Linked DNA regions of Flammeovirga yaeyamensis. The protein of the gene in region 1 interacts with the protein of each later gene in a pairwise test. Links are inferred from orthologs where the notes say so. Each region holds a gene or a part of one and is shown in the gene's direction. Other genes may lie near its edges. The genes, in order: ftsZ and rlmN.

Region 1 (10,749 bases):
GATATGTACCGTGTGATTACAGAACCTGGTACAGAAATTATTCATGTTCTTCCTTTACATTATACTGTAGATAGCGAGGAAAAGATAAAAGATCCTGTAGGAATGGCTGGAGTAAAATTGGAAGCAGATTTCCATATTGTTACTGCAAACAGCAATTCTATTCGAAATATTACAAAATGTATTGAGAGAAGTAACTTAGAAAACGATCAAATGATGTTGGAACCTCTAGCATCAAGTATGGCCGTACTTTCTGAGGAGGAAAAAGAAGCAGGTGTTGCAATTATCGATATTGGAGGAGGAACAACTGATATTGCAATATTCTATGATGGTATTATCAGACACACAGCGGTAATTCCATTTGGAGGAGATATCATCACTTCTGATATCAAACAAGGTTGTGCAGTAATGCAAAACCAAGCAGAATTATTAAAAGTGAAATTTGGACAGTCTATGGCTGCCAATACAAAAGATTCTGATGTAGTAGAAATTCCTGGAATCAATAATAGGACACCAAAAGAGGTATCAATTAAAAATCTTGCTTACATCATCGAAGCGAGAATGGAAGAAATTATTGATCTTATTTCTGCCGAATTGAAAGATTCTGGTTATATGGACAAATTAGCTGGAGGTTTAGTATTAACTGGTGGAGGAGCCAAACTAAGAAATCTTCAACATCTATTTGAATATAAAATTGGATTGGATACTCGTATTGGATATCCTATCGAATTCCTTGGTAAATCTCATGGTTCTGATAGAGTAAAAGATCCAAAGTTTGCTACAGCATTAGGATTGGCTTTGGCTGGTTTTAAATCTATTGATGAAAGAGATAAAAACCGTCCAAGAAGCATTTATCAACAGCCAATTCAACAAGAAGAAAAGAAGAGAATCTCTCAAGATAAATCAAAAGTAGTCGAACCAACAAGCCCTCGTGGAAAGAACATTTTTTCTGACTTTTTACAAAAAGCGAAAGATTTGTTGATCGATGACTACGATGATGATGAAGATTATAAAGATTAAATTGGATTTTTTCAATACTCTTAGGACTAAGTACTAAAATTATGTAATTTCATATCAAGGAATTGTAATTTTTTAGAGATTGTTCTAAGAATAGTATAATCTTTCGATTATTGCTATTAATTTAGCAGTAATTATTTGTAATAGAATTTACGACCTTTTGTAAGGTCTTTAAGAATAAATTTTTTGAGTCTATGACTGAAACGAGCTACGAGTTTGATATGTCTAGCAACCCTGCTGCTAACAAAATTATCAAAGTGGTTGGTGTTGGTGGAGGAGGCGGTAATGCTGTCCGACACATGTACGAACTTGGAATTCACGATGTGGATTTCTTTATCGCTAATACTGATAAGCAGGCTTTAGAATCTAGTCCTGTTCCTAATAAAGTACAATTAGGCCTTGAGTTAACTGACGGCCTCGGTGCAGGTGCAAAACCTGAAATCGGAAGAGAGTCTGCATTAGAAACTAAGGATGAAATCAAGCAATTTTTATCGAATGGTACTAAAATGGTATTTATCACAGCCGGTATGGGTGGTGGTACAGGTACTGGTGCTGCTCCGGTAATTGCTGAGATTGCTCGTAGTTTAGGTATTCTAACTGTTGGTATTGTTACAATGCCTTTCAGGTTTGAAGGAAAACCTAAAGAAAGACGTGCCTTAACAGGTATCGAAGAATTAAAAGAACACTGTGATACAGTATTGGTTATTTTGAACGAGAAACTGAAAGAAGTTTACGGTCGTTCATCTATGCGTGAAGCATTCTCTCAAGCAGATAATGTTTTAGCAAGAGCTGCAAAATCAATTGCAGAAATCATTACTGTTGATGCATATATCAACGTCGATTTCGAAGACGTTAATACTGTAATGAGAGAAGCAGGTACAGCTGTTATGGGCTCATCAATTGAATCGGGCGAAGACCGTGCAATTAGAGCAACTGAACAAGCAATCGCCTCTCCATTATTGAATAACACTGATATTACTAATGCTAAATACATCTTATTATCATTAGTAGTAAGCGATTATGACGATCTTGACATGGCTGAATTGGAGCAAGTAACAACTTACATCCAAGACAGAGCAGGTGAAGAAGCTGAAGTAATCTTCGGTGTTGCAAAAGATGAGTCTTTAGGTGATGCTATCAGCGTTACTGTTATTGCGACAGGTTTCGAAACTGATAACGAGTTACCTAAGGGTGATTTTTTTAACAAAGGGGAGTCTGGCTTAGGTAGAAAAATAAATACACCTAATGTAACTAAGCCTGAACCAGTAAAAGTAGAGGTTGAAGCACCTCAAGTTGTTGAAGATTCTCCTGAAGTGAAAGCTGAGGAAGAAATTTCGGCGGCTCCCCAAACAAGTGAAGTTCAAGAAGAAAGAACAAAAACAGTTTATTCTTTAGAGGATGATTACGATGCTCCTACTCCTGAAATTAAAAAATCAGAAAACGAAGAAGCATTAGAAACTCCATTTGAAGGTCGATTATCTAGTTATAAGAAAATTGACTCGATGAAAGATATCTCAAGTGAAGAACTGAAAGATCTTAGAGATGTTCCAGCTTATTTGAGAAGAGGAGTGAAATTGAATTCATCAAAAGAAGAAGAATAAAACACTATAGTTTTATAAATTAAAAAAGGTCGAAGATTTAAGTCTTCGACCTTTTTTGTGTTTTATATACCCTTGTAGAGGAGAGGTTATATTATGTTTCGTCTCTGGCATATTCAGAGGGGTTGCACCCCTCCTTGTGTAAGAGAGGTGAATGATATTCCTTATTCGAAATGAATATCAATGTTTTAGATACTTTATCTTATTTACGAGGGGTTGCACCACCTCGTAATAATTGTAGAGGTGTATATTAAAGCATTTATTTTATCACCTTACCTTTTACCTCTTACTTTATAATCATCTCCAGCAATAAATCAATGGGCCTTTGATACTCCACTTTAAAAAAAACTCTACTTATTCCCTATTAGTTATTACTTAAAACCGAGCGTTAGATTAGAAACTCCTAATTCCTATCTCCTAATTCCTAATTAAAAACGAGTGTCAATTTTGCTACCTGCTACCTGCTACCTGCTACCTGCTACCTAATAATCTACGCTTTCGTCTCCGTAACCGCCTTTCTATTCGTATAAATCAAATTCAAAATAGAACCAGCAACCACTAATAGCATTCCCATAAGTACTTGCCATGAGAAGAATTCGCCAAATAATAAGATACCATAGGCAACACCATAAATTACACTACTGTAGTTCATACTAGCAACTGTTGCTGTATCATCATCAGATTGATATGCTTTAGTTAAAAGGATCTGACTAATTTGTGATAAGATACCAATCGCTAATAAGGCCACCCAATCCCAACCCGCAGGAGTGGTCCATTCAGTAAAATAGCACCAAACTCCCGTTAAAGGAACGGCGATGAATGGGAAGTAAAATATGATGACCACCGGATGTTCTTTGCCTTTTAATTTACCTATCGCTGTATAAGCTCCTGCAGCTGCAAGTGCACCTAGTACAGAAACAACAAGGTAGAACATATCAACATCTGGGTCGAAACCTTTAATGACCACAACACCTACAATAGATAAAATGAAGAATAGGTATTGAATAGGTTTTAACGTTTTGTTTAAGAAGAGCACTGCTAATACTGCAGTAAAAAGAGGAGCTAGATTTTGTAAGACCACTGCTGTGGCTAATGGAAGGTTTTGATAACTTGCAAAAAGTAATACCATACCTAAAGTACCTACAAAACCACGAGTTAGTAACCATCCTTTGTTGTTACCCCATACATTTACGTTTTGTCTTTTTAGCGTTACGTAACTGATAACGAATGCAATCAGTGCTCTAAAAAATACGATTTCTTGAGGAGGAATGTGATTAATAACTTTCACAATTACCTGCATACTCGTTATGACGAAAGCAGATAAAAGCATTTGTTGAGAACCTTTGCCTAAATGTAGTTTCATGTAATTATTTGTCCATATAAAAATTGGTTGACCAAAAGTAATGTAAAAAATGTGAATTATTCTATTTCATTGACATTTATCAATAACTATTTATGATTTCAGGGTGTAAATTGCCATTCATACTTGAATATGAACTGAATGCACTCAAATAATCATAAAGAAACTTGTTACCACTGCGGGGAAGACTGTGTCGATGAAATCATAACAAATGATGAAGGAAAGAAGTTTTGTTGTAATGGTTGTCATATGGTATATGACTTATTACAAGAGAACAATCTATCCGATTATTATCGATTAAATAATCAACCTGGAGTACAACAAAAAGGACGCTCTCAAAAAGAAAAATTAGCTTACCTAGACGATGATGTTATCCGCAGTAAACTGATTGATTTTACAGATGGAAACATCGCAAAACTGTCTTTCTATCTTCCTCAAATACACTGTTCATCATGTATTTGGCTCTTGGAAAAACTGCCTGAATTACACGGAGGCGTATTAGAATCTAAGGTCAATTTCTTGAAGCGTGAAATCTATATCACTTTTGAAGAAGATAAAATCACCTTAAGATCTTTAGTAGAGATGTTGATTAATTTAGGTTATGAACCATTAATCAACCTAGATGACCTTGAAAAGAACAAAAAAGAGAAACAAAGAAGGAGTCAGGAGAAATCATTTTACATTAAGTTAGGTGTAGTTGGTTTTTGCTTTGGTAATATCATGATGCTTAGTTTCCCAGAGTATTTAGGAATTACCGTAGAGGATAAGGATTTTATTGATCTATTCGGTTACCTTAATCTGATTCTAAGTTTGCCTGTATTTTTCTATGGGGCCAAGGATTATCTGACATCCGCTTGGCAAGCTATCAAACACAAAGGGGTAAATATTGATGTCCCTATCTCACTAGGTATTTTTGCCTTATTCTTAAGAAGTGCTTTTGAAATTTTGATGGAAACAGGAGCAGGTTACTTAGATTCTTTAGGCGCCTTGATCTTCCTACTTTTAATTGGTAAGTGGTTCCAACAAAAGACATTTGATAATATCTCCTTTGAACGTGATTATAAATCATATTTTCCTATAGCAGTCACTAGAATTGTTAAAGGAGAGAAAGAAAATATTCCATTAAGTAAGCTGGAGATCAACGATACGTTGGAAATCAGAAACGGCGAATTAATACCCGCTGATGCCATCTTAAAAAGAGGAGATGCACAAATAGATTACAGTTTCGTGACGGGTGAATCTAAACCTGTGGGAAAGAAATCGGGTGATTTATTATATGCAGGAGGGAAGCAGACTGCAGGTGTCATTCAAGTAGAAGTAACTAAAGAAGTATCACAGTCGTATTTAACGAGACTTTGGAACGAACAAACGTTTACGGAAGAAAATACAGCGGATTTCTTACAATCCAAGACCAATGTAATTAGTAAGTGGTTCACTTTAGTTATTCTATTAGTCGCATCTATTGCTGGTGTGTATTGGTGGAATGTGGATGGACCCACTCATGCGGTGAATACCTTTACAGCGGTGTTGATTATTGCTTGTCCATGTGCATTGGCCTTAAATGCTCCTTTTGCATTAGGTAATGCGATGAGAATAATGGCTCGTTTCGGTCTTTATGTGAGAGATGTTCGTGCAGTAGAAAAAATGGCCAGTGTTAATCACTTAGTATTTGATAAAACAGGCACGATTACTTCGGCTAAAGAGCAAGGAATTAATTTTGAAGGGGATGCACTTTCCGGTCATCAAAAAGCTATGGTTTATGCCCTGACTTCTCAGTCGACTCACCCGGTGTCAAGCAGAATTGCAGACGATATGAAATCATTCGATCAAAAATTATCAGTAACTGATTTTAAAGAGGTCGAAGGAAACGGAATTGAGGGAATCGTAGAGGGTGTACCTATGAAAATGGGTAAAGCAGCTTTTGTTTCTGCTGAGGGGTTTGGTAAGAAAACATTCCAAACAGTTTCCTATGTTCAAATAAATGATGAAGTGATTGGTCGATTTACCTTAGCACAATCATTAAGAAAAGGCATTGATAAACTATTACATTATTTAGTAGGGAAGGGCTATGGTATTTCATTGTTGTCAGGTGATAACTCATCGGAGAGAGAAAGGTTGCAAAAGATCTTTCCCGAAAATACCGAAATGAAATTTGATCAATCGCCAAAAGATAAGATGGATGATATTCAATCCCATCAATCCAATAAAAAAACAGTATTGATGATTGGTGATGGTCTAAATGATGCAGGTGCTTTGAAACAATCTGATGTGGGTATTGCTGTAGCGGAAGATGCTCATCAATTCTCCCCTGCTTGTGATGGTATTTTAGCTGCCAATAGAGTGAAAGACCTAAACAAATACCTTCGTTTCTCTAAAGCTGCAGTTCGAATGGTGTATGTTGGATTCGTCATCTCATTCTTTTATAACATTATTGGGTTAAGTTTTGCAGTTCAAGGAAATTTATCTCCATTAATTGCTGCGATATTGATGCCTTTAAGTTCTATTTCTGTGGTACTTGTAGGCATGATGGGAACAACATGGGCAGGAAGAAAGTTTGTGATCAATAACTCTAAAAATTAAAAAATCATTTGAGGTTGTATCCTCAAAATGTCCGAAAAATATAGTGGTATGGAAGGTGTGTACCCCCAAGGTACATACTTTTTGTACCCTTTTTTGTATCTACTCAATTTGATGTTGTATCTCTAATTGTATGTTGTACACTTTTTATTTTGATGAAGATTCTAAATAGGTTTGTCATCAGGTAGCAACAAGTTTAACTTCAGTAATATCCAAACTTATAATCAGCTACTATTCTTTTATTTACAATCTAACTATCAAAAAGATGAACAACATCTACAAGAAGTTCCTCATTGGACTTTCTGCATGGCTCATGACGATGATGCCATTTAGCGGAGCTATGGGTCAGATTGACTCGGGCGCTCCTTATGCGACAAAAGACCACGGAAAACAAGTCATCGGTTATGTCCCTAACTGGGACGCTTGGAAAGGTCAGGATTTCAACATTCCAAAAGGTTCTCTCAACCACTACAACATCGACTATTCTCAGTACACTATCTTAAACTTCTCCTTTTTTGGAGTGGCAGTCGATGGTTCTCTTCATAGTGGAGATTTGAGAAACAAACAGATCTATCAAGAGGGTACTATCCAACAACCGGGAGAAATGCTTCATCCCGACAAGTACTCTTCTCATGATCAAGCAATGGTTTTAGGTTTTCCTCAAGAATTTTGGGGATGGGACGACGTTCTTTATGAACTAGGTTATGAACCAAAACCAAGTGGAGCTTACAACGGCTGGATTAGAACAGCAACAGGTGAGCAAGGCGAATGGCCTTTAACAGAATATCCATCTCCGGGTATGATTAAAATTGCACATCAATATGGTGTGAAAGTAATGGCATCTATCGGTGGATGGTCGATGTGTAAGCATTTTCCTGAAATGGCAGCAGATCCCGTAAAGAAAGCAAGATTCATCCAAGACTGTGTTACTCTTGTGGAAGAATATGGATTTGATGGAATTGATATCGATTGGGAATACCCAGGTCCATTTGCAGGGATGAATTTTACGGGAACGGAAGACGATTACCATAATTTCACTCTTTTGATGCAAGACATTAGAGCAGCCATCGGACCAGACCGTTTGATTACAGCAGCTTTCTCTGCAGCTCCAACTAAATTGAAAAACTTAGAATGGACAGAGTTAGACAAGGTCATGGATTATTACAACATGATGTCGTATGATTTTCATGGTGGATGGTCAAGTATTGCAGGCCATAACTCGCCTTTATATCCTTACCCAGGAGAAGAGTGGGGAGATTTCTCATGGCATACAACGTTCTCTTACATGAGTGATTCTTTAGGAATCAATTCTCAGAAAATATGTATGGGTATGGCCTTTTATGGTCGTGGTGTGGTAACAGATGGACCTGCAGGTGTTAACGCTCCAACCATCAAAAAAGACGTGACTTTCTCTGTGGACGGTCCAGTATCTTCTGCTGCAGATTTAAATAACTGGGGAGCAACGGAAGGTTCTCCTTACTATTTCCAAATCAAAGAGGCAATTGCTTCTGGAGGTTGGACAAAGCATTGGGACGATAATGCGAAAGTTCCTTACTTAACGAAATCAGCAGGAGGAAATAATTATTTCACTTCTTATGATGACGAACAATCAATTACTCTAAAATCGGAATATATAAATGATAATGATATCGGAGGTGTAATTATCTGGCAGGTATTTACTGATTGGAATGTAGGTACAGAAAATGGAAAAGTGGGTACTTATCCATTATGTCCGACAACAGTACCTGAATTGGCTCATGTTGTAAATAAAGTTTTTGCAGAAGGATCAGGTCCAATCAACCCTGCACCTGTAGTAACAATTACTGCTCCGGCAACTATTGATACTCCAACTTTAGAGGATGTTACATTCACATTCACCGCAACAGACGACGTTGCTGTAGCTTCAGTAGAAGTAACTGTTAATGGGAGTGCGGTTACTCCAACAGTTAATGCCGACACCTATGAAGTAACTTTCACTCCTTCCTCATTCGGAGAGCAAGCCATTGTTGTAAAAGCAACAGACGATCTTGGAAAGGCGACTACTAAAACTGCATCGATCGTAATTAACGACACAAACGTTTCTAATCAAGCACCAACGGTTACTATTACATCTCCGGTGGATGCATCTACTTTAACAGTAGCTACTTTGGAAGCTATAGAAATTATTGTTGATGCTCAAGATACAGATGGAACGATTGAATCTATTGCTATTGCTGTAGATGGACAATCTTTTACAGCGTCACCGGCTTCATGGACTCCATCAGCATTTGGTCAGTTTACTATTAATGTGACAGTAACTGATAATGATGGTGAAACAGCAACTGCTTCATCTACGATTACCATAGAAGAAGATGTTGATACAGGAGGAGGAACTGGAAATTGTGATGCTCCAGAATATGCTGCTTATCCTGCAATTTACAACTCAGGTGATGTCGTAAGTCATGAAGGTGTGCTTTACGAGGCGCAAGTAAACAACTTGTATAATGTAGTTCCGGGAACCGCAGAACATTGGTGGAAATCATTAGGACCGTGTGAAGTTGGTCCAATTGCTCCAACAGTATCGTTCGCTACTTTGGCATCAGGAACGATCATGCAAAATACATTACCATATGTCTTTGACCTATCTACAAATAGTGCAGACGAAGACGGAACAGTCGCTTCTGTGGCAGTTACTGTAAACGGTACTGTAGTTTCAGAAGCAACATATAGTGCAGAAACTTATGGCGATTATGAAATCGTTGCAACGGCTACAGATGATACAGGTTTGACGAGTTCAACTACTGTCAATATCACTTTATCTGAAGTACAGCCAATTGCACCAACGGTTACCTTAACCTCTCCAGGCACAGAGACAGTGCAAACAATGCTTCCTTATTCTTTCACTTTATCATCAACATCAAATGATGAGGATGGAACAATTGCTTCAACAGTATATACTGTAAACGGTACTGAAGTAGCAGAAGGAACTTATGAGGTAACCGCTTACGGTTCTTATGTTGTAGAGGTAACAGTAACCGATAATGATGGTTTAACAGCTTCACAATCTGCAACACTTATTGTAGCAGAGGTACCTGATGTAGTAGATTGTCCTCATCCAGTTTGGGAATCAACGGCAGTTTATACTGGAGGTAATCAGGTGGTGCATAATGGAAAAATCTATAGAGCGAAATGGTGGACTCAGGGTGATGAGCCAGGTAATGGTGATCCTTGGGAAGATACAGGTGAAGTTTGTGGTAATGGCGGTTTAGGTGATGTTGTCCCTACGGTTGCCTTCTTACATCCAGCAGGAGATACGTATACTTCACTCACAACAATTGATATTGAAGTCGATGCCCAAGACGAAAATGGGGTAGTTTCTGATGTAGTTTTAAATGTAGATGGAACTTCTGTAAATGGAAATAAAACAACATTTACTCCAACATCTTTCGGAAGCTACACAATTACTGCCACAGCAACGGATGCACAAGGAAACGTAACCACAGCTACTAAAGTGGTACAGTTTACTCAATCATCAGTAAGTGATGTGAACCCAGACGGTACCATTAATCTGACAGGTCCATTTGCTCCAGCTCCATCGGGATCTCAAAGAATTATTGGTTATGTTCCTACTTGGAAAGGAAGTCCTGGCGATTTGGATTACACTAAAGTAACTCATGTAAATGTTGCTTTCTTAACCTTCTACCAAAATAACCCAGCAGGATATAATTCTCCGTCTTTCACCAATGGAGAGTTTAGCGATGAGTCATTGCATGTATTGGATTCTTTATTGCCGATCATCGTACCAAAAGCACACAGCCAAGGTGCCACAGTATCCATCGCTTTAGGTGGAGCGGAAGATTTCGGTTTCTTGCATGTAATGGAACAGTATAGAGACAATCCAGCTGTCATCGATGCTACTGCAGATAAATTGATTGCCTTTGTAGATAAGTACAACTTAGACGGTATTGATTTGGATTTAGAATGCTGGTGGGCTGACCCCGCAATTTCAGGAACAGCGGAGCAAGGTGGTCGTACTAGAGGTACTGATCAGTGGGGTGGTGAAGTAGAGCAAGGTGCACATCCTGCATCATACGGTCTTACTTTACTAGCGAAAATGATCAGAGCGAAACGTCCATCTATGATGTTATCAAGTGCTGTTTTTGCGACTCCTTGGTATGGCAATAACTACGATGCAGATCTAGTAGCTTACTTGGATTGGTT
Region 2 (8,429 bases), 840 kb from region 1 along the record:
CTACAGGAGCAATCATTTATGGATATGATGGAGTTAAAAAAGCGTTAGAAACTGGTAGAGGTAGAGTAGTAATGCGTGCTGTTACTGCATTCGAAACTATCGGAAATGGACGTGAGCAAATCGTTGTTACAGAAATTCCTTACATGGTCAACAAGGCAAACATGATCGAAAAGACTGCCGACCTTGTTAATGAAAAGAAAATCGAAGGTATTTCTGCAATACGTGATGAATCCGATAAAAGCGGTATTCGTATCGTATACGAACTGAAAAAAGATGCAGTGCCAGACGTTGTATTGAACCACTTGTTCAAACAAACAGCACTTCAAAGTTCTTTCAGTGTAAACAACATTGCACTAGTTAAAGGTAGACCGAAGACGTTAAATCTTTATGATTTAATCCACCATTATGTGGAGCATCGTCATGAGGTAATTATCAGAAGAACACAATTTGAATTAGACGAAGCAGAAAGAAGACTTCATATCTTAGAAGGTTACTTAAAAGCTTTAGATAATTTAGATGAGGTGATCGCTTTAATTAGAGCATCAAAAGATGGTGAAATAGCAAGAGCTGAATTGATTGCTAAATTCGAGTTTAGTGAGATTCAAGCGAAAGCTATTTTGGATATGCGTCTTCAAAGATTGACTGGTCTTGAAAGAGAAAAGATCATCGAAGAGCATAAAGAAGTTGTTGCTTTAGTAGAAGACTTAAGAGATATCTTGGCTAGACGTGAGCGCCAAATGGATATCATTAAGAATGATCTAATCGAAGTAAAAGAGAAGTACGGTGACGAAAGAAGATCTCGTATTGAATACAATGCGGATGATCTTGATATCGAAGATTTAATCGAAGATAAAGAAATGGTGATTACTATTTCTCACGAAGGTTATATCAAGCGTACTCCACTAATTGATTATAAATCACAAGGTCGTGGTGGCGTAGGTTCTAGAGGTGCATCATCGAAAGATGACGACTTTACAGAACATATGTTCGTAGCTAGTAACCACAATTACCTATTGTTATTCACTAACTTAGGTAGAGTATACTGGCAGAAAGTATTCCGTTTACCTGAAGGCTCTAAGACAGCTAAAGGTAGACCACTTCAAAACCTATTGAACATCCGTGAAGGTGAAAAAGTACAAGCTGTAATTTGTACGAAGAACCTAAACGACCAAGATTACATCAATAATCATTACCTAATGATGTTGACAGAAAGAGGTATCGTGAAGAAGACAGTTCTTGAGGCTTACTCTAGACCACGTCGTGACGGTATCAATGCTATCAACATTAATGAAGGTGACAAGTTATTCAACGTAATGTTGACTGACGGTCAGAATGATGTTGTTATCGCTACTCGTATGGGTATGGCTACTCGTTTCGACGAAAGCAATGTCCGTTCTATGGGTAGAGGTGCTACTGGTGTTAGAGGTATTATTCTTAAAGGAGAAGAAGATAGAGTAGTTGGTATGGCTTGTATTTCTAAAGAAGAAATTGAAGCACAAACTAAATCTCTAATGGTGATCTCTGAAAATGGTTACGGTAAACGTACTGATTTAGAAGAATATCCTTGTAGAACAAATAGAGGTGGTAAAGGTCTAAAAGCCATGCAAGTAACCGATAAAACTGGTAAGCTTGCTTCATTATTCTCTGTAGAAGAGTCTGATGATTTGATCGTTATCACTAAAGAAGGTATTACTATCCGTACTGCCGTTTCTAACTTCCGTATCATGGGTAGAGCTACACAAGGTGTAAAAGCGATCCGTTTGAACGATAGTGACGAAATTTCATCAGTAGAAATAGTGCCTATTTTAGAAGAAGAAGAGACTGAAGAAAATACAACTCCAGAAAACAGTACGGAGGAAGGAAACGCTTCAGATACTCCAACAAATGAAAACGATTCGAACGAAGAGGAATCTTCAGAAGAATAAATTTTCATTGAAATAATATTTAAGGCAACTGCATCAAGCGGTTGCCTTTTTTTGTATCAGATTATTTATATTAGTAACCTGAACTCGAAAATTAGATATTTTCTGAGTGTAATCTTCCATGATCAATATGAACATCAGATCTACTTATATCATCATATACTCTTTTGTACTTTTATTTCCTCTTCATCTCATAGGGCAATCAAGTAGTAGCACTCAAGAGCGTCTATTAAAACTCACCAGAATATCCATTAATGAGAATAGATGTCATGATGCTTTAAATTATTTAGATTCTTTAGAAAATGTTCCCTTATCAAAAGAAGGCGAAATGGAAACTTTTTCCTTAAGAGGAAAAGCTTATTCTCTTCTAGCACTTGAAGAAAACTGTAGAGATTCCTCAAATTTTGATATCTGTTCTGATTATGCTGAAAAAACCGTTATATGGTTTGAGAAGATTCTTAATTACACTCAAAAAGACGAACTATTTCATATTTATGCCCAAGCAGAATTAAATCGTTTTTACGACAATCTAATTACTGAGGGGGCAGCTGAATTCATCAAAAACAACACACAAAGTGCCTCTTTTTTCTTTCGTCAAGCTATTTACATTAATCATACTGATCCGATTATATTAAGGTATAGTATGATTGCCTCTGAACTAAATCAAGATTTTGAAAAAGCATTAGAATATTCTGATATGCTTTTAGAGGTAAATTATGATAGTGTTGAAGTCTATGAAAGTCGAGCTTTTTATTATGAAAATTTAAAAAATCCTAAAAAAGCGATTCAAGAGGTTGACAAAGGTTTAGAAAAATATCCCCTTCACTATTCTTTAGTTTACAGAGGTTTAGGAATTTGTGTTAGAGAACATTGGTATAATAAAGGCCTTTCTTTGATTCTTCCTTTGGTAAAAAAATATCCTTCAGATGAAAAAGCTTTAATGAATATTGGGATGCTTTACGAATCTCTTGAAAAACCTGATCTCGCCATGCTTTATTATACTAGAGCAATAAATGTTAGCCCAACAAGATTAGATGCATACCTGAATATCAGTCAGTTACAATTTATGGAGGCAGTGAAAATACAAAAAGTGATCATGAATTGGAGTACAAACAAACAAAAAGAAAAGTACAAAAATATCCATAAATCCGAATTAAGAAAAAAGGCGAAATTCTATTTAAACCTCACCTACCTAAATGCCAAAAAGGCCTATTTACTCGACAAGGAAAATAAAGATGCCTTAACAACCTATTACAATGCTTCACTTTTATTAAACCGTTCTAAAGAACTAAAAGAGCTAGAAGAATCGTTAGAAGTAAAGTAGGGATAGAAAATTTATGCTTAACATCATCAAAAATGTAATTTGAAAATATTATGTTTGCGTGTTGAGGAATAAATTATTGTATTCTAAGCTATATAACATATAATATTTCTATGAAATTCACGAAAATTCTAGCAGCTGCCGCTTTGACTGCTGCTGTTTCTAGTACTGCATTAGCACAGGAGAAGGGTTCAGCTACTAAAGCTGCTGCCTACCTAACTAAAGGTGAAATGACAGAAGCTCAAGCTGAGATTAACAAAGCTGTGGCTTATGAAAAATTCAAATTATCAAGCAAAGGTAAATCACCAGTAATCGCTAAAGATAAAACTCTAGACGTAAAAGGTGATATCTATACACAAGTTGCACAAGCTGAAGGTGCTTCAACTGACGAAGTAACAGTTGCAATCGACTCAGTTTTATCAGCTTACAATGAAATCAAAAGTAACAAAGAAGTAATTGGTAAAGAATCTCCAGTTTACAAAGCAGTTTGGTTAGATCAACCGGATCAAATCGATCCAATGACAATGCAACCTAAAACTTCTAAATTGACTAACTTCTACAACCACTTCATCAACGAAGGTGCTAAAGCTTGGCAAGAAGAAGATTTCACTTTAGCTAAACAAGAATTTGACTTGGCTTTAAGAGTGAAAAAAGATACAACTGCTGCACAAAATGCTTTATATGCTACTATCAACTTACTAAACGATGTTGATGATGATGCTGAAATCAAAGCTTTACAGGATGAAGTAGTAAAGTATGCTAAAGTTTTATTCTCTTTAGGTAAAAACGACGCTGTATATTACAAGCAATTGTTATTCTACGCTTCACAAGGTGTTACTGATATCGAGAGCTCAATCGACGAGTTAGGTTACGAAGTAAGAGAGTCTGAAAATACTATAGAAAGATCTTCTAAAACTGTTGAATCTTCGAAAGAAAGATATGAGTACTATGCTACTGGCGGAGGAAGAAGAACTTCTAACTCTTCTACAAGAGCAAAACAAGCAAAAGCTGAAATGGAAGAAGCGCAAGCTGAAGTAGATGCTGCTAAAGCAAAATTAGAAGCTGCAAACACTAAAATTGCTGCTTTAGAAACAGAAGCAAAGAAATTCTACCAAGAGTCTTTAGATATCTGTGTTGAAGGTTTAAAATACAATGCTGATGATGCTGACTTATCAAGAAGTATGATCATTTACTACTTGAAACTTGACAAAATGGATGAAGCAATTGCATCTGCTAAAGCTAACATCGCTAAAGATCCTCAAGATGCTGCCGCTTCATTGTTGTTAGCACAGCTTTATGATCAAGCTACTGATATGTCTGAAGAAGTTGAGCACAAAGACAAGTATACTACACTTGCTATCGATCAATACAAAAAAGTTTTAGAATTAGATAGCGAAAATACTACTGCTTTATATTCTTTAGCAAGATTGTACTACAACCAAAGTGTTGCTTACAACGCTCAATTGCAAGAATTACCTACAAAAGGTACTGGTCAGTATGTAGATGCAGCAAAAGCTAAAGAATTAGAAGCTGCTAAGAAAGAGTCTGCTGAAAAAGCCGTTCCTTTCGCTGTAAAAGCTGCAGAAGCTGGTAACGATGAGCCAAAATATTTACAACTTCTTCTTAAAATCTACTACCAAACTGGTGACAAAGAGAACATGGAGAAAGTTGACAAAAAACTAAGTGCAATGGAATAATTCCATTAAAACTTAATAGTTTTTTCTTTCTAAACTAAAAACCCGAACTTCGCAGAGAGGTTCGGGTTTTTACATCTACACACCTTTAAATTCATCTCATTTCTAAAAAAATTAGCCATGATTAAGTCAGGTAAAAAAGATATTCGAAAATTATCACAAGATCAAGTAAAAGATTTTCTTACTGAAAATGGGGAAAAAGGCTTCAGAGCAAAACAAATCCAGGATTGGTTATGGAAAAGTTCTGCGAAGTCGTTCGATGAGATGACCAATTTATCAAAGAAGACAAGAGAGCTACTTTCTGAAAATTTTGAAATTCTTCCTGTAACTACTTTTAAATCTCAGAAAAGTTCGGATGGTACTATTAAATCCGCTTTTCAATTGCACGATAAACATTTAGTTGAAGGTGTTTTAATTCCTGCTGAACCAAGAATGACAGCTTGTATATCATCTCAAGTAGGTTGTTCATTAACTTGTTCTTTCTGTGCTACAGGTTATATGGATAGAAAGCGTAATCTTGATGCAGGGGAGATTTATGATCAAGTTGTAGCTATCAATCAACAAGCTTTAGATACGTTCAATACTGGACTTACCAATATAGTTTATATGGGAATGGGAGAGCCATTGTTGAACTATAAAAATATGATAGAGTCTGTAGAGAAGATTACTTCTCCCAATGGACTTAACATGGCATCAAAAAGAATTACAGTTTCCACTGCAGGCGTGGCTAAGATGATCAGAAAATTAGGTGATGATGAAGTTAAATTCAATTTAGCGTTATCACTACATGCTGCCAACGATGAGAAGCGTAACAAGATTATGCCTATCAATGAACAAAATAACTTAGATGTTCTTAGAGATGCTCTAAAATACTACTTCAGTAAAACAAAAAATCCTGTTACTTACGAATATATCGTATTTAACAACTTCAACGATAGTTTACAAGATGCTGAGGAATTATACCAATTTACAAAGCACCTACCTTCTAAGGTAAATATCATTGAATATAACCCTATTGCAGAAGCCGACTTCTTAAATGCCAAAGTAGATAAGATCCAAAGATTTGCCGATTATTTAAGTAAAAAGGGTGTAAACGTGCATGTAAGAAGAAGTCGAGGTAAAGATATTGATGCCGCTTGCGGACAATTAGCGAATAAAAATAAGAAAGGTAAGTAATGCATTACATTTATTTATTACTTGCCATAATCGCAGAAGTATTTGCGACCTCTGCTTTAAAAAGTAGTGAGGGATACACAAAGTTGTATCCCTCATTAGTTTCCATCCTTTTATATGGAGTTTCTTTTTACCTTTTATCCTTAACGGTTAAACATATCCCTATTGGAGTGGCTTATGCTGTTTGGTCAGGTTTAGGGATTGTGTTGATAAATGCTATTGGATATTTTTATTATCATGACACCATCAACTTATCCACAATAATTGGTTTATTATTAATAATATCTGGTGTGATTATCGTCAACTTATCAACAAATGCTCATTAATCTTGTTGATAAACAACATCCATCTCTTTCGAAATTACCTCCACAGCATAATCATTTAACTTATTGTTGGTAACTTTATCGATTTCATTTTTATTGAAAAAATTGACGAAATGCTGTTTTGTATTGACTAAATTATCTAAATCATAAATAGAGGATAAAGATGAATTAAAGATTTTCATTTTATCATTCTCAAAAGAGAATAAGCTGAGAATACCGTTTAATTGATCAACAGATAAACCTTTCCCTTGAATCATCTTTTTATATAGAACAATTTTTTCATGGTCATATCCTTGTTTTTGTAGCTTCGTTCGCAGAATTTGATAGTCTGCTGTTGCCATTGGTATGTTGGCTCCTATTTTACCTCTATAATCTTTTACATAAACTACTTTCGCAGCTTCATTTAGATTTTCTCTTTCCCATTCTTCATCTATTGGAGCACTATTTATCATCTGGACGCTTTCATGCATATCAGCCATTTCACTATGGAAACTATGCACATAATTAAGGAAACTTTCTTTATTCAATTCGTCTTCAAAATAATAATCAAAAGTATTTGCTTGTGACCAATCTTCTACATAATGAAATGCGAATAACAAGTATTCCATCCTTTCATCATCCGCTTTGAACAATTTAGTGATCATATGAATATGTTCATTGTCAAGACAATATTTCTCAGTATACAATTTAATCTCATGTCTGAATTCATCTTCAGTCAACTCTGTTAAACTCCTCAAAGCTTCTTCAAAATCAGCTTGGGATACATGGTTACATTCAATATCATCTTGAGCATACGATAACTGCATGCATAGAAAAAAAACAAGTAATTTAAAGCTTCTCATAGTGGTTGAATAATAGTAGCTAGTATCGATTAGTATAGCATATTTCTATTACAATAGTCAGATATGATAAGTTGAAATAAATTAGAATAGTGAAAGCATTAATGGTATAAACACAAAAAAAGGTTAGCCAACATCTTGTGTTAACTAACCTTCTATATTTAATGAATGTGGCGCCGACTTACTCTCCCGGGGGTTAACCCAGTACCATCAGCACTGTAGGGCTTAACTGCTCTGTTCGGAATGGGAAGAGGTGAACACCTACGTCATTGGCACCATCAATGTCTTGATATCATTGACTGTGAACAGTAAAAACTTTGTCAGTGCCCCCATCAGGGGACACCAACCGAAGAAAAGCTTTCGGGCGATTAGTACTTCTCAGCTTAATCCATCTCTGAACTTACACTTGAAGCCTATCAACGTCATCATCTATAACAACCCTCATAAGGAAATCTCATCTCGAGGTGGGTTTCGCGCTTAGATGCTTTCAGCGCTTATCCGCTCCACACATAGGTACCCGGCGATGCTCCTGGCGGAACAACCGGTACGCCAGAGGTGTGTCCAACTCGGTCCTCTCGTACTAAAGTCAGAGCCTCTCAAATTTCCAACGCCCGCAACAGATAGAGACCGAACTGTCTCACGACGTTCTGAACCCAGCTCGCGTGCCACTTTAATGGGCGAACAGCCCAACCCTTGGGACCTTCTCCAGCCCCAGGACGTGACGAGCCGACATCGAGGTGCCAAACCTCCCCGTCGATATGAGCTCTTGGGGGAGATCAGCCTGTTATCCCCAGAGTACCTTTTATCCTTTGAGCGATGGCCCTTCCATGCGGTACCACCGGATCACTATGTCCCACTTTCGTGCCTGGTCGAGATGTCTCTCTCGCAGTCAGGCTCCCTTATGCCATTGCGCTCTTCCGACGATTGCCGACCGTCGTGAGGGAACCTTGGAAAGCCTCCGTTACTCTTTTGGAGGCGACCACCCCAGTCAAACTACCCACCAAACAATGTCCGGGTTCAAAACCCGTTAGACCGTCGAACAGGAGAGGGCGGTATTTCAACAATGACTCCAAAACGCCTGGCGACGCTCCTTCACAGTCTCCCGCCTATCCTACACACTCCTGGCCAACGGCCAACGTTAAGTTGCAGTAAAGGTT

The links.
Region 2: the proteins of ftsZ (region 1) and rlmN interact in binary tests that used the Escherichia coli proteins (3 or more experiments, as listed by UniProt). The link is inferred for Flammeovirga yaeyamensis from one-to-one orthologs.

Annotation. Positions count from the first base shown.
Region 1 is NZ_CP076132.1:4,086,858-4,097,606, reverse strand. The notes cover bases 586-3,411. They hold ftsZ (cell division protein FtsZ), read left to right. Parts: upstream 586-1,208; coding sequence 1,209-2,615; downstream 2,616-3,411. Other genes in these bases: KMW28_RS16115 (DMT family transporter), read right to left, coding at 3,103-3,411; ftsA (cell division protein FtsA), read left to right, coding at 586-1,017. In the rest of the region: more of ftsA, read left to right, coding at 1-585; more of KMW28_RS16115, read right to left, coding at 3,412-3,975; KMW28_RS16110 (heavy metal translocating P-type ATPase), read left to right, coding at 4,114-6,552; KMW28_RS16105 (glycosyl hydrolase family 18 protein), read left to right, coding at 6,815-10,749. UniProt on the Escherichia coli protein: Essential cell division protein that forms a contractile ring structure (Z ring) at the future cell division site. The regulation of the ring assembly controls the timing and the location of cell division.
Region 2 is NZ_CP076132.1:4,926,027-4,934,455, forward strand. Bases 4,129-7,085 are described here. They hold rlmN (23S rRNA (adenine(2503)-C(2))-methyltransferase RlmN), read left to right. Parts: upstream 4,129-5,057; coding sequence 5,058-6,113; downstream 6,114-7,085. Other genes in these bases: KMW28_RS19600 (tetratricopeptide repeat protein), read left to right, coding at 4,129-4,940; KMW28_RS19610 (DMT family transporter), read left to right, coding at 6,113-6,436; KMW28_RS19615 (DUF4476 domain-containing protein), read right to left, coding at 6,433-7,085. Outside these bases: gyrA (DNA gyrase subunit A), read left to right, coding at 1-1,925; KMW28_RS19595 (tetratricopeptide repeat protein), read left to right, coding at 2,053-3,246; more of KMW28_RS19600, read left to right, coding at 3,357-4,128; more of KMW28_RS19615, read right to left, coding at 7,086-7,275.